One region of the Bacillus cereus group sp. MYBK79-1 genome, then DNA from elsewhere that is predicted to be linked to it. Evidence: riboswitches for the same ligand, from Rfam matches in the RefSeq annotation. Region 1 holds a riboswitch; each other region holds the start of a gene.

Region 1 (3,643 bases):
CCATCCAGCCATATTGAAAGTTTTTGATAGAGTGTAAATTTCAATACCTGTATCTTTAGCACCGTCTGCTTGCAAGAAACTAACAGGTTTTTGACCATCGAATCCAATGGCACCGTAAGCAAAATCATGAACGACTAATATATTATGTTCATTAGCAAAATGAATGGTTTCATCAAAGAAATCTTTTGATGCAGTAGCACCAGTAGGATTATTTGGATAGTTTAAAAACATTAACTTTGCACGATCGGCAATAGAGTCATCAACTTTCGTATAATCTGGTAAAAAATTATTTTCTGCAAGTAGCGGCATTGTTTCAAATTGTGCTTTTGCTAAAGCAACTCCTGATAAATAATCTGGATAGCCTGGATCTGGAACGAGAATCGTATCACCAGGGTTTGTAAAACAAAGTGGTAATTCTACTAATCCAGCTTTTCCACCAAACAAAATAGCAACTTCTGTTTTGGGATTTACTACTACATCATATTCACGTTGATAGAATGTTGCCACGGCTTCTTTTAAACTTTCATGTCCGCGAAATGGCGGATATTTATGATGAATGGTCTTTTCTGCAGCATCTTGTAAAGCTTTTACGATATGCTGCGGTGTTGGTTGATCTGGATTACCTTGACCTAGATTAATAACATCGTGACCAGCTGCTACGACTTTGTTAACTTTTGCAACAAGTGAAGCGAAAAATTGTGTAGGCAATGATGTTACTATCTCAGAATGTTGAAATAATTTCATACTTTCCACCTCTTTTGAAAGTTGTTACAATTCTAGTGACAAATGATATAATCTTTCCAGTATTTTGTAAAGAAAAAATTAAGAATGGGGCTGACAAAATGAAAGTCGCATGTATTCAAATGGATATTGTCTTTGGAGATGTAGAAAAAAATATTGAGAATGCTAAAAATAAAATAAGCGAAGCGATGAAGGAAAGACCAGATGTTATTGTCTTACCAGAACTATGGACAACGGGATATGATTTAACGAGGCTTACTGAAATTGCAGATAGGGATGGATTGCAAACGAAAGAAAAGCTGAAAGAATGGTCGAAGCAATATGGTGTACATATTGTCGGTGGGTCTATAGCGAAGCAAACAGAGCAAGGTGTTACAAATACAATGTATGTTGTAACTAATAAAGGAGAACTAATTAATGAATATAGTAAAGTGCACTTATTTCAGCTTATGGATGAACATAAATATTTAATCGCTGGAAATAGTACAGGTGAATTTAAGCTAGATAATGTAGAGTGCGCCGGCACAATTTGTTATGACATTCGTTTTCCGGAGTGGATGCGCGTCCATACCGCTAAAGGTGCAAAAGTTTTATTTGTTGTAGCAGAATGGCCATTAGTTCGGTTAGCACATTGGCGTTTGTTATTGCAAGCAAGAGCAGTTGAAAATCAATGTTATGTTGTTGCATGTAATAGGGCAGGAAAGGATCCGAATAATGAGTTTGCCGGTCATTCTTTAATTGTCGATCCTTGGGGCGAAGTTGTTGTAGAAGCGAATAAAGAAGAATCCATTTTATTTGGAGAGCTTACTTTTGAGAAAATTAAAGAAGTACGCAAAGGAATTCCAGTTTTTGCAGATCGTCGTCCAGAATTATACAAATAAAATGTTGACAAGCGATTTTTATTCTTGGTATAGTCTTCAACATAAAGTTAAAAATTCTAAAAAATTATACAACTCTTATCAAGAGCAGGTGGAGGGATTTGGCCCGATGAAGCCCAGCAACCGACCGTAATACCATTGTGAAATGGGGCGTTTATGACGCCAAAAGGCACGGTGCTAATTCCAGCAGAAAGTAAAACTTTCTGGCAGATAAGAGGGGAGAAGGTAAACTTCAAACCTCTTTCTTAGTGGAAAGAGGTTTTTCTGTGTTAGAAAAACCTCTGAATTTAAAAGGGGGAGAAGACGATGGGATATTATTCATTAACTGAAACAACAGCTATACAATATGCGAAAGAACATGGTTATTTTGAAAAGAAAGCAAATGTAGTTTGTCATGAAATTGGAGATGGAAATTTAAATTACGTGTTCAAATTAGATGACGGAGAGAAGTCTATTATAATAAAACAAGCACTGCCGTATGCGAAAGTAGTTGGTGAGAGCTGGCCATTGTCTATAAAAAGAGCGACGATTGAAAGTAAAGCATTACAAATTTTTGCGAAGTATGTACCGGAATATGTGCCGGTAGTGTACAGTCATGATGAAGAGTTAGCAGTAACAGTCATCGAGGACTTATCAAGGCTAACAATTACAAGAAAAGGATTAATAGATGGAGAGGAGTACCCACTTTTATCCCAACATATTGGTCGTTTTCTAGCGCATGTTTTGTTTTATACTTCAGATTTCGGGTTAGAATCAGAAGAGAAAAGGGTACTAGAAGGTGCATTTGTAAACCCAGACCTTTGTAAGATTACAGAAGATTTAGTGTTTACAGATCCATTTGGTCATTACGATACGAATGATTATGAGCCAGAGTTACAACTAGCGGTTGATGAATTGTGGAGTGACAAAAATTTAAAGTTAAAAGTCGCACAATATAAATATAAATTTTTAACGAGAAAAGAAGCGCTTATTCACGGTGATTTACATACTGGTAGTATTTTTTCATCGCCTTCTGAAACGAAAGTGATTGATCCGGAATTTGCAACATATGGCCCATTTGGATTTGACCTTGGTCAATTTATTGCAAATCTATTATTAAATGCTCTATCTAGGGAAGAAGAACAGAGAAGTGTGCTATTTTTCCATATTGAGAAGACGTGGAGTTATTTTGTAGAAGCTTTTACGAAGTTATGGATTGGAGAAGGTGTAGAAGCATATACGAAAGAGAAACAATGGTTGCCAATTATTTTGCAAAATATTTTTACGGATGCAGTTGGATTCGTCGGATGTGAGCTTATCCGAAGAACAATTGGCTTAGCGCATGTAGCTGATTTAGATGAAATAGCAAATAAAGAAACGAGAATTCAAGCTAAGAAACAAGCGCTATTCTTAGGGAAAGAACTAATAAAATATGAATCTAAGAGCGCGGATATTCAACTGTTCCGAACGTTATTTCAACAGACAGTTTCTAGAGGGGTAAAAGCATGAGTACAATTGTTACTGTCCCGAGGTCTGTCAGTTGGAAAGGTGATGCCATTGCAGTATTAAATCAAACAAAGTTGCCGCATAGCACAGAATACAAAACGTTAACGACGATTGAAGAGGTATGGAAAAGTATTGTCATGCTAGAAGTACGAGGAGCACCTGCAATTGGAATTGTAGCTGCATTTGGTTTGGCGCTTGCATCAAAAAAATATAACACAGTACATATTGAAGAATTTCAAAAGAAATTTAATAGAGATTGCAATTATTTAGGAACGTCACGCCCGACAGCAGTTAATTTATTTTGGGCAATTGATCGTATGAGAGAATCGATTCGAGAAATCACTACAATAAAAGAAGCACACAAAATATTAGAAGAAGAAGCGCTTCGCATTCAAAAAGAAGATGAAACGGTATGCCGAAGTATTGGAGAACATGCATTATCATGTTTTAAAGACGGTGATAATATTTTAACAATTTGTAACGCTGGAAGTATTGCAACTGCTAGATATGGTACTGCATTAGCACCGTTTTATATGGGG
Region 2 (3,643 bases), on a different contig from region 1:
TTTTTATCTTTTATTTCTTTTTCTAAATATGGAATGTGCTGGAAGTAGTTTGCATCTAAATCCTTATCCGCTAACGATTTATTCGGCAACACGTAATCTTGGAATTTTTTCACTTCTAATTCAATTCCTTTTTTCTCAAGTAACGGTTTTGCCTTTTCTAAAATTTCAGCGTGCGGTACGTTAGAAGCACCGACAACAAGTTTCTTTTCATCTTTATCTTTCCCGCCACAAGCAGCTAACCCAAAAATTGAAGTTGAAATAAGTGCTGTAAGTAATAATTTTTTCATTTGAAACATCCTCCTGTTTTTTTATTATCGTTTATCTATTCGAGTCGTTAAACTATCACCAATCCACTGAATGAAAAATACAACTAGTAATACACAAATTGTCGCAACGATTGTTACATCGTTATTTCCTCGTTGGAATCCTTCTAAATAAGCAAGTGTTCCAAGACCACCAGCACCAACAACTCCCGCCATTGCCGTATAGCCTACTAAAGCAATTGTCGTAACCGTAATACCAGATACTAATGCTGGTAACGCTTCTGGAATTAACACTTTCAAAATAATTGTGCTTGTTTTTGCTCCCATTGCTTTTGAAGCTTCAATTACACCTTTATCAATTTCACGAAGTGCAATTTCAACCATTCTCGCGTAAAATGGTGCCGCTCCAATAATTAAAGCCGGAAGTGCTGCACTTGCTCCAAGAATTGTTCCAAGCAAGATCTTTGTGAATGGGATTAATAAAATAATTAAAATGATGAACGGTATCGAACGGAAAATGTTTACGAACGCTCCAATTGCTGTGTTAACCGTTTTGTTTTCCCATAAATTATCTTTCGCCGTCATGAAAAGTAACAATCCTAAAATTAGTCCTAAAACAAATGTGGCAAGAGCTGCGATTGCCGTCATATATAACGTTTCACCAGTTGCTTCTAACATTTGATTCCAATCAACATTTGTGAGTAACTTATCCATGTGCAATCACCTCCAGCTCTACTTGATCTTGATGTATCCCCTCTATCGCTTGCTGAATCGCTGTTTCCTCACCATTTAAATGAACGACTAAACTACCGTAAGAGCCGTTATTCGTTTGTGCGATATTTCCTTGCAAAATACTAACTTCTATATCACTGCGTTGCATTAATCTTTGAAGCACTGGTCTTTCTACAGCCTCACCGATAAACTGCAAACGAACGACTTTACCATCTGGATACTTTTCAATTAAACTTTCAATCGTTTCATTTGTATCTTCAGAATCCGTTAACTGCTGTACAAATCGCTTTGTAATGTCTTTCTGCGGATTGCGGAATACATCAAGTACTGGACCCGTTTCTACAATTTTTCCTTTCTCCATTACCGCCACTCGATTACAAATCTTTCGAATCACGTGCATCTCATGTGTAATAAGTACAATTGTTAAACCGAGACGCTTATTAATATCTAATAATAAATCTAAAATTTGATCTGTCGTTTCTGGATCAAGCGCTGATGTTGCTTCATCACATAAAAGCACTTGTGGGTTGTTAGCTAATGCTCTTGCAATCCCAACACGTTGCTTTTGTCCTCCGCTTAGCTGGGATGGATACGCGTCTCCTCTTCCTTCTAATCCAACAAGATGAATTAACTCATCCACACGTTTTCTTCTCTTCGCTTTATCAACACCTGCAATTTCAAGTGGGAACTCGATATTTTCACGTACAGTTCGTGACCAAAGTAAATTGAAGTGCTGAAAAATCATTCCAATTTCTTGCCTTGCCTTACGAAGTTCACTTCCTGTAATTGCTGAAATCACGCGATTTGCAATTGTAATTTGGCCAGAAGTTGGTTTCTCTAACTGATTGAATAATCTGATTAAAGAACTTTTCCCAGCACCACTATATCCGATAACACCAAATATTTCGCCTTTGTCTATTTTTAAATTGGCATTATCTACAGCAGTGACATCACCGCTTTTTGCTTTATATATTTTCTTTACATTCTCTAATAGAATCATGGTGTATCACCCCTTTTTTGTTTGGATCGACTCCGCAATTTTTTATGTTTAATGCGTGTAGTCCACCGTTATCACTACTTTTATTATTTGAATGTCCTCCACATTCAAACAATAAAAAAACCTTTCCGCTTTAGAGAAGCAGAAAGGTTTATATGCGTATATAACAACATTATCCCTCTCTCTCATCTCTCAAAGCATTTGCTTTGCAGGAATTGGCACCATTTCAACATAAGTTGACGGTTGCCGGGCTTCACAGGGCACAGTCCCTCCACCTCTCTTGATAAGAGAAATCAGATTACATTTTCGTCTGATTTGTAATTTATGAAATTGTCTATATTTTATGAATTGAATTGTATCAACATCCACACACCATGTCAACAGAAATTTTCGTAAAAAATGAAACTTCAGAATTTTAAGCACCTACTGACATCGGTTTACATATATGAAACATCGATTCAACTAATAGCATCGTTCGATACGTTCCCGAATACTGTACACGTCCATCGTTCATTAACATTTGCAATCGTACATTTCCGTTCACCAATTGTTTTACATCTTCCTCATCTACACAAACGATTTGCTCTGTTCCTCGTTCCTCATGTAGCAGCTCTATATAATCTCTTGAAATTTGTAACGAACAGCTTTCATCTCCAAAGCGGAAATTAACAGTTTTTTCTCCTTGTCTTAAAAGCGGTTCTAAATGATATTGACCATTAGCGTAATTTACAAATGATTGCAGCAAAGAATATAATTTCACCCTAAATCACATCCTTCATATCACTTTCTATTACTCATACCATTCCCTCTCACTAAAGAGCAATCCTGTTACTTTCGCTCGACAAATACTGTAACCACCCTGCATCTCGACATATTTCCCGAGAAATATGTCGAGGCGGCAAAAACTTTGCCGCCTACTTTAATTCCGTATATAAATATTCAACCGAATGAAATGCGTATATCTTCTTCATGAGTGTCCCATTTTCAAAAACAAGTAAACAAGGTACACTTTCAATACCATACTCTTTCGCTAAATGCGGAGCATAATTTAAATCTAACATTCCAATTTTCAAGTCTTCAATTGTCATCTCAACGACTGTTAACATCTTTTTTGCTAATTGGCATGTTCCACACATTGGAGTATATACATATAACACTGTTTTTTCTTCGTTCTCTATTAGGGCTGTTGCTTCGGCTCCTGTCCAGTCAATCACTTCTATCATTCCTTACCGTAAATATTCTGTATAAACGTCAATGTCAGCTCCCCATAATACATTTGCTAAGTGTGAAGATGGCGCAGTTGCCACTTCCCGGTACGAGCGATCAATGTAAATATGCTCTGCTTGCGGAAATTCTTTTCGAAATTGTTTCCTTAACTTTTCTCCAGCATCATCAGCATCCACTAGTACATACACTTCCTTATCAAAAAACTGATCAATGAGCTCATCCATTTTCGACAAACCAATTGTACCATTTGTACAAACAATTTCCACTGGTTCCCGAATAATAGATTCAATCTTTTTTCTGTCTGATTTACCTTCTACAATAATGACTTTTTCTACATAAATCATATGTCATCACCCGATCACCATATACTATACAACCTTTAACTTAGTATATAGTATATTCGTTATTTTCATGTTGTTTCCTG
Region 3 (3,643 bases), on a different contig from region 1:
CGTTTCTTTGATTATTTAGAATATTAACACTGGAAAGAACTATATGTCAATAATAAAAATAGATTGTTAATTTCTTGGAATAATATATTAAAAAAGCAGATTCCCTCGTGTTGGGGAACCTACTTTTAATATGTTTTTCTAAAAAAATAATCGGTGTGGGAAGAAGATCCCACTGATTAACGTTTCACTTTATTTTTCAATTTTTGCCCACTTGAAGTTTAATTGCCCTGCAAAGTCTACTTGCACAATTCCTTTCACATAAGAACGTTCTAAATAAGATTCGCCTTTTTGGTAAAGAGGAGCGATAACAGAGTCTTTAAATAATATTTTCTCGGATGCTAGTAATGCTTCCCAGCGAGCTTTTTCATCACCGGCTAAAGTTGTTTTCACTTTTGCTATTGTTTCATCGAACTCCTTATTAGAATAATGATCTAAGTTATAAGGGTTATTCGTTGTAAATAGCTCAAGGAATGTAATTGGATCCGCAAAGTCAGGGCTCCAGCCGTCAATTCCAATTTCGTAGTCACCTTTTAATAAAAGTGAAACTTGTTGTTTACGTGGTTGCGGTTTTATCGTCACTGTTAAGCCATCTAAATTCTTTTCTAGTTGTCCTTTTAAGAATTCACCAGTTTTCTTCTCAAGGTCACCGTCACTTGTTAATAGTTCTAACGTTATTTTTTCAGATCCAAGTTCTTGTTTCGCCTTTTTCCATAATTCTTGTGCAGATTTTGTATCAACCTTTGTTAAATCGCCGTTTGCAGCACGGAAGTCTGTTCCGTCAGGTCCTTTTGCAAAGTTTTTCGGCACGAGACTAGAGGTAGGTGTAGAGCCGTCATTTAATAATGTATTTACAAAGGACTTTCGATCAATTGTTTGATCGATTGCTTGGCGTGCAGAAACGTTTTGAAGTACTTTATTTTGTTGATTCATACGTAGAAACTGTACCCCTACGTTCGGACGTTCTTTAAAGTTGGTATCTTTTTTATATTTATCAACGAAGTCAGATGTTAGTTTTATACGGTCTAATTGTTTTGACTCGAATAAATTTACTTCTGTAGATTTTTCTTTTACGACGTTAAAATTGATTTCTTCCAGTTTGACAGTATCTTTATCCCAATAGGTAGGATTTTTCTTGAATTTAAAGCTTTGTTCGTGCTTCCAATCGCTTAGTGTAAAAGCTCCGTTGTACAAGATTGTATTGTCTTCTAAAGCGTACTTATCACCTTGTGCTTTAAAGAATTCCTCGTTAATTGGTAGAAATGTTGGGAACGCTGTTAAGCTAATAAAGTACGGAACAGGGCGTTCTAATTCTACCTCAAACGTATGGTCATCAATTGCTTTTACACCAAGTTGATCGGATGGAAGTTCTTTGTTGTTAATTTTTGATGCATTTTTAATATCAAAGAATAGAAATGCATATTCAGAGGCTGTTGCTGGATCAACAGCTCTTTGCCAAGCGAAGACAAAGTCTTTCGCTGTAACAGGAGTGCCGTTTGACCATTTTGAATCTCGCAGGTGGAATGTGTATTTCGTCTTATCGCCACTTACTTCATGAGATTTTGCAACACCAGGAACAGGTTTGTTACCTTCACCAAGATTATACAAACCTTCAAATACGTTTCTCATTACTTGACCAGAATCAGTATCTGTAGCACGAGCTGTATCCATTGTTCGTATTTCAGTAGGTGAAGATAAGTTTAAAACCTGCTTACTAGGCGCCTCGTCTTTTGCATTTGCTCCGCTTGCTTCGTTTTTATAACTACCGCAACCAGTTAATAAAATACTTACTCCTACAACTGATGCAATACCGGGTACAAACTTCTTTTTCATTTGATTTTCCTCCTAAATAATTAAGTTTGGATGATGATGAGGGAAATGAAAAATAAAAAATCCCTCTTTTCATATTGAGAAAGAGGGATTTTTACGTACAAGTTATGCACCCGTATATAAACGAAGTCCCTCATTCTATCTTTCAAGCATAAAGCTTGCAGGAAGTGGCACAGTATTCAAAATGAACCTGTTGCCGAGGTTTCAAAGGGCCAGTCCCTCCACCTCTCTTGATACAATGAGTAAACGAATAAATTTTATTAATTTTTGTGTTTCTTTGATAATTCAAAATCTTACACCTTGGATAATGAAGTGTCAACCGAATGGTATATAGTTTAAATTTTCAGTTTTCTTTAATGGAAAAACCACTGCATATGGCAGTGGTTTTTCTATTAGAAGTTAAAGTTATCTGGATCTGGACCAACGCGACGATCTTCATTTAGAGCTTGAATTGCTTTCATGTCATCAGCACTTAATTCAAAATCGAATATATTTGCATTTTCAATAATGCGATGCTCTTTAATAGATTTAGGGATTGTTACAACTTCGTTTTGTAGATCCCACCGTAAAATAATTTGTGCAGTTGATTTATTATATTTTGTTGCAATGTCTTGTAATATTGGGTTGTCTAGCAGTTGGCCTTGCATTAATGGTGACCAAGCTTCAAGCTGGATGTTATGTTCTTTACAGAAAGTGTGTAGCTCTTCTTGTGCTAAACGTGGGTGGTATTCCACTTGGTTGATCATTGGCTTAATTTCAGCAATTTCAAATACGTCTTGTAAGTGGTGAATATGGAAATTACTCACGCCAATTGCACGAACACGGCCGTCTTTATAAAGCTTTTCTAACGCTTTCCATGATTCAGTATATTTCCCTTTTACAGGCCAATGTACTAAATATAAATCTAAATATTCTAGACCTAATTTCTCTAATGTAGTTTCAAATGCTTGAAGTGTCGTTTCATACCCTTGATCGCTATTCCATACTTTTGATGTAATAAATAATTCTTCACGTGAAACACCTGATTCACGGATTGCTTGTCCAACGCCTTCTTCGTTTTGATAAATTGCTGCAGTATCAATGCTGCGGTAGCCATTTTTAATTGCTGCTTTTACAGATTCAACTACTTCTGAACCATCTTCTACTTTAAAAACACCTAAACCGAACCAAGGCATTTTTACACCGTTATGTAATGTTGTATAGTCTTTTAAACTTGTTAAATTCATATTATTTCCCCCTAGCTTTTTTGTTTGTTGCTTCTACTGCTTTTTGAATTCCCTCTGAAAAATTATATTCATATAAAGCTTTGAGACCCTCAGCCGTGGAACCACCTGGTGTTGTTACTTGTTCGCGGAGGTTAGCTGGATCTTGCGTTTGTTCAAGCATAGAAGCAGAGCCAGAAATCATTTGAATGACAAGGTGTTTGGCAGTTGCTTCATCGATTCCATAATTTTTTGTTGCTTCAATTAAGCTTTCAGCAAAGTAATAAAGGAAAGCTGGTGCACTTCCAGTAACGGCAGTAAGCTGATGAACTTCTTCCTCAGTGCAAAGTTGCGAAGTACCAATGCCTCTTAAAAGCAGTTGCAAGGTTTCCTGATGCATCTCGTTTGCTGATTGTCCCATTGTATATAGGGAGATAGACTTGCCAACTTCAGCAGCTGTATTTGGCATAATCCAAGCAACAGGTGTCCCCACGGGAAGTCTTTCTTCTAAATAAGATGGACCAATGCCAGCAGCTACCGTTACGACAAGTTGATTCGATAGTAACGGAGATAATTCTGCTAATAATTCTTCATGTGCAGAAGGTGGCATTGCT
Region 4 (3,643 bases), on a different contig from region 1:
CGTTCGTTAGGAAATGGCATATTTAATATAGAAGCAATGTACTGTTTTCCATGCATTCGAGCTAATGATTCTAATATTTGACGGACGCGTTTTGTAAGATGTCCTTGTTCCTTTATAGCTTCACAATATGCGTCATAGAAAGCGTATTTAGCCCAAAGGAAATCATCTTGTTGGAATAAAAAGTGATTTCTGTACCATTCCCCAATTGTATGGTAACAATTGTTTTCATGTATTGCTACGCTTTGAGAAAGAATGCGATCAGATAAAGATGTAGTTAAATGAGAAATTGTGTTTTCTGTTTCAACCTGTAATGTTTTTTCTAACATTGTAATGATGTGACGAGTAGCCATATGTTAACTCTCCTTTGTGTAAATGGGTAATACCATTCTATATTTAAAAAATTCTTACTATATATTAGTATACAATATATGGAATGCATCTACCTGCTTTTTAAGCTGCATTTACAAAATCTTTTTTATTTGTTTACAAAAATAAAGTAAGATACAGTATATAGGAAAAAATAATAAAGGAATGAACGCGTTGTATATAACAGTAGAAGAAGCTGCGGATTATTTGAATTTACCAAAGTCGTATATTGAAGAACTAATTCAGCAAAAGAAAGTTCGCGCAATATTTGATGGAGAGCAATATTTATTAAATAAAGAACAATTCAATACACATTTAGAACAAATGGAGAAATATAAGCAATTAGTGGAAGAAATATTAAACGAACCAATTCCAGAAGATATGGATGTTAAAGACGAAGATTAAACGATGGGAAATCCTTTTATATGTTGTACAACTAATGGAAAGTTATGCAGTAAAATATAGAGTACGATTTCATTTGCAAGTAGATGGAAATAGGAACGAAAGTAGAGATTTTTTACCGACAGTATAATGGGCTAGAAGAAAATATTTTTCAGAAAAGTGTTCTTGTTGTGTAAATATAAACATTTTATAAAATGTTTCAAGAAGGGTTTTTTTTATAAAATACTTCGTTTATAATGGAGGAAAATATCGACATGAGATTTGTTATTCATGTAACGGTTCGGTAGTGTTAGAAAAAGAAGGGGTGCACACGCATCCTTTTTTCTATGCAGATATTATAAAAGAGGTGGTATTGATGGAATTAACATTAAATTCGACTGTATGTTTACACACGATTCAATTTAGAAAAGAGCAAAAGAATTATATTGTAAAAGATACAATTACAGGAGAAAAATATGAAATGCCGCCACTTTGGATTGATGCATTGGCAATGATGCGTGACGGTTTTTTATTGGGGGAAATTGAGGAGAAATTAAAAGAAGAGTATCCTGACGAAGAAATAAATATGTTAGCATTTACGAGGCAACTGTTAGAGCTAGAGCTTGTCGAAATGGTAGATGGGGAAGAAATAGCTTGTACAAAGAAGAAAGAGAAAGATTATTTAGCTTGGTTACGTCCTCGTGTTGAGCAATTCTTTCTTAATTTAAATAAAAAAAATAGAAGCAAAGGTCAATGATGATCTTTGCTTTTTTGTATAGCTTGTTTAAAAAATTACAGCGAATGCTCTTGCGAAAGCACCGTCGCTATCTTTAATTTTTAAAGGTGCCGCTGAAAAAAAGAAACGCTTCGTGTGTATGGCATCTAAGTTTGTTAAATTTTCGATTAAATAAATATTATTCCCAAGTAGTATGTGATGAATCGGTGATGTTACTGTCGTTACCTCATCAGGAGAGATGAAATCTAAACCGACTGATTTTACTTTTAAGTGAACTAGTTCTTCAGCTAATTCTTCAGAAAGATAAAATGCTTCTTTCTCATACGCCTCTGTATTCCATTTAGTAGATAGATTGGAATGGAAAATGACAATATCACCTTCTTTTATGTCAGCATTGTGCAATACTTCTTTAGGTAACTTTCGTTCTTGAATATGAGTTACATCGATAAGAACAGCTTCACCTACAAATTGATCTAGGGGTAATTGATCAATAGTCGTTGCGCCTGAAATGAAATGGGCAGGAGCATCGCAATGCGTACCAACATGAACGACAGAATGAAAATCTGTAACTTGATAACCTGTTTCTTTAACACTTGTAATGGCTTCTAAATTGATTTTTGGTGTGCCAGGAAATTGAGACATATTGTTTTCAAATGTTTGTGATAGGTCAATTACTTTCACTTTAAATACCTCCAATATATGTTTTGAAATATAAAAAACTCACCTTTCATAATCAAGACAGATGAGTTTTGCACACAATAGTTACGTTTTATCTTTCAAAATGCAGTGCATTTTGCAGGAATTAGCACCTATTCAGTTTATATAAACTGAGGTTGCTGGGCTTCAAAGGGCCGGTCCCTCTGCCTCTCTTGATAAAGATATATTAAGTTTTGGATTCTGAATATTCATTACAATTAAATTGTAATTCATTTCCTTTTTTTGTGCAATAACAAATAGGTATTCACCCAAATAAAGCTACTCGCATATTGTAGCTTATGTAAATAGAATGCTGCGAAGGAGTGAGTGCAGTGACAGGGAATGTACTGAATTATTATGCTGGTGGAAATACAGCTAGAGGGTTTCATAATTTATACGAAGAGAACTTAAAAGGACTCAACAGATTATTTATTTTAAAAGGGGGCCCTGGAACCGGGAAATCTTCTTTAATCAAGTCAATAGGTCGTGAGTGGGTTGAAAAAGGATATGATATTGAATTTTTACACTGTTCTTCTGATAATAAATCGGTTGATGGTGTCATTATCCCGAAGTTAAAAGTAGGAATTGTTGATGGAACATCACCGCATGTTATTGAGCCGAAAATGCCAGGAGTTGTCGAGGAGTATATCAATTTAGGAGTTGCCTGGGACTCAGATAAATTAAGAAAGCAGAAGGTGGAAATTGAACGATTTGTTTCAGAAGCAAGCAAAGCTTTTCAAGCGGCTTACGCTCGTTTCCATGAGGCGCTGATTATACATGATGAGTGGGAGAAAATATATATTAGTAATATTGATTTTAATAAAGCGAATGAACTAACCAATCAGCTAATTCAGAAGTTATTTACAGATAAAGGCGGGAAACAATCGCTTGTGAAACATCGGTTTTTAGGAGCAGCTACACCGAAAGGAGCAGTTGATTTTGTTCCGAATTTAACAGAAGGATTACCACATCGTTATTTTATAAAAGGACGCCCAGGCTCTGGGAAATCAACAATGCTCAAAAAATTAGCTAAGGCAGCAGAAGAAAAAGGATTTGAAGTTGAAGTATATCATTGTGGATTTGATCCAAATAGTCTTGATATGGTTATCGTAAGAGAATTAGGGTTTGCAATTTTTGATAGCACTGCGCCACATGAATATTTTCCGAGCCGCGAAGGTGATGAGATTATAGATATGTATGCCCTGATCGTGACACCAGGGACAGATGAGAAGTACGAGGCGGAGATTCGCGACGTCTCCATTCAATATAAAGCAAAAATGAATGAGGCGATGTCTTTCTTAGCGAAAGCAAAATCAGTTCGTGATAAATTAGAACGAATTTATATTGCTGCTATGGATTTTTCAAAAGTAGACGCATATAAAGAGGAGATTCAAAAAGAGTTTGAACGAATTGCTACTACTGTAATTGAAAAGAAAAAATAGGGCGTTTCAAACTGTCAGAAGT

What was found. Region 1 has a riboswitch for S-adenosylmethionine ahead of mtnK (S-methyl-5-thioribose kinase). Riboswitches for the same ligand answer to the same signal wherever they lie in the genome.
Region 2: linked by a shared signal. The riboswitch ahead of ACTFOB_RS12340 (methionine ABC transporter ATP-binding protein) and the one ahead of mtnK (S-methyl-5-thioribose kinase) in region 1 are both predicted to bind S-adenosylmethionine.
Region 3: linked by a shared signal. The riboswitch ahead of ACTFOB_RS23170 (peptide ABC transporter substrate-binding protein) and the one ahead of mtnK (S-methyl-5-thioribose kinase) in region 1 are both predicted to bind S-adenosylmethionine.
Region 4: linked by a shared signal. The riboswitch ahead of ACTFOB_RS18485 (cyclase family protein) and the one ahead of mtnK (S-methyl-5-thioribose kinase) in region 1 are both predicted to bind S-adenosylmethionine.

The regions. Positions count from the first base shown of each region.
Region 1 is NZ_JBQAEO010000005.1:9,205-12,847, forward strand. Features, by position in the region: gene ACTFOB_RS10445 (pyridoxal phosphate-dependent aminotransferase) at 1-744, opposite strand, end outside; gene ACTFOB_RS10450 (carbon-nitrogen family hydrolase) at 759-1,622, shown strand; SAM riboswitch class I at 1,695-1,836, shown strand; gene mtnK (S-methyl-5-thioribose kinase) at 1,926-3,107, shown strand; gene mtnA (S-methyl-5-thioribose-1-phosphate isomerase) at 3,104-3,643, shown strand, end outside.
Region 2 is NZ_JBQAEO010000006.1:74,049-77,691, forward strand. Features, by position in the region: gene metQ (methionine ABC transporter substrate-binding lipoprotein MetQ) at 1-287, opposite strand, end outside; gene ACTFOB_RS12335 (methionine ABC transporter permease) at 312-977, opposite strand; gene ACTFOB_RS12340 (methionine ABC transporter ATP-binding protein) at 970-1,995, opposite strand; SAM riboswitch class I at 2,175-2,282, opposite strand; gene ACTFOB_RS12345 (hypothetical protein) at 2,408-2,752, opposite strand; gene ACTFOB_RS12350 (thioredoxin family protein) at 2,907-3,215, opposite strand; gene ACTFOB_RS12355 (toprim domain-containing protein) at 3,219-3,563, opposite strand.
Region 3 is NZ_JBQAEO010000020.1:38,068-41,710, forward strand. Features, by position in the region: gene ACTFOB_RS23170 (peptide ABC transporter substrate-binding protein) at 190-1,830, opposite strand; SAM riboswitch class I at 1,963-2,067, opposite strand; gene ACTFOB_RS23175 (aldo/keto reductase) at 2,220-3,053, opposite strand; gene proC (pyrroline-5-carboxylate reductase) at 3,055-3,643, opposite strand, start outside.
Region 4 is NZ_JBQAEO010000012.1:11,215-14,857, forward strand. Features, by position in the region: gene ACTFOB_RS18470 (hypothetical protein) at 1-350, opposite strand, end outside; gene ACTFOB_RS18475 (helix-turn-helix domain-containing protein) at 532-771, shown strand; gene ACTFOB_RS18480 (hypothetical protein) at 1,124-1,504, shown strand; gene ACTFOB_RS18485 (cyclase family protein) at 1,532-2,164, opposite strand; SAM riboswitch class I at 2,250-2,362, opposite strand; gene ACTFOB_RS18490 (PRK06851 family protein) at 2,512-3,621, shown strand.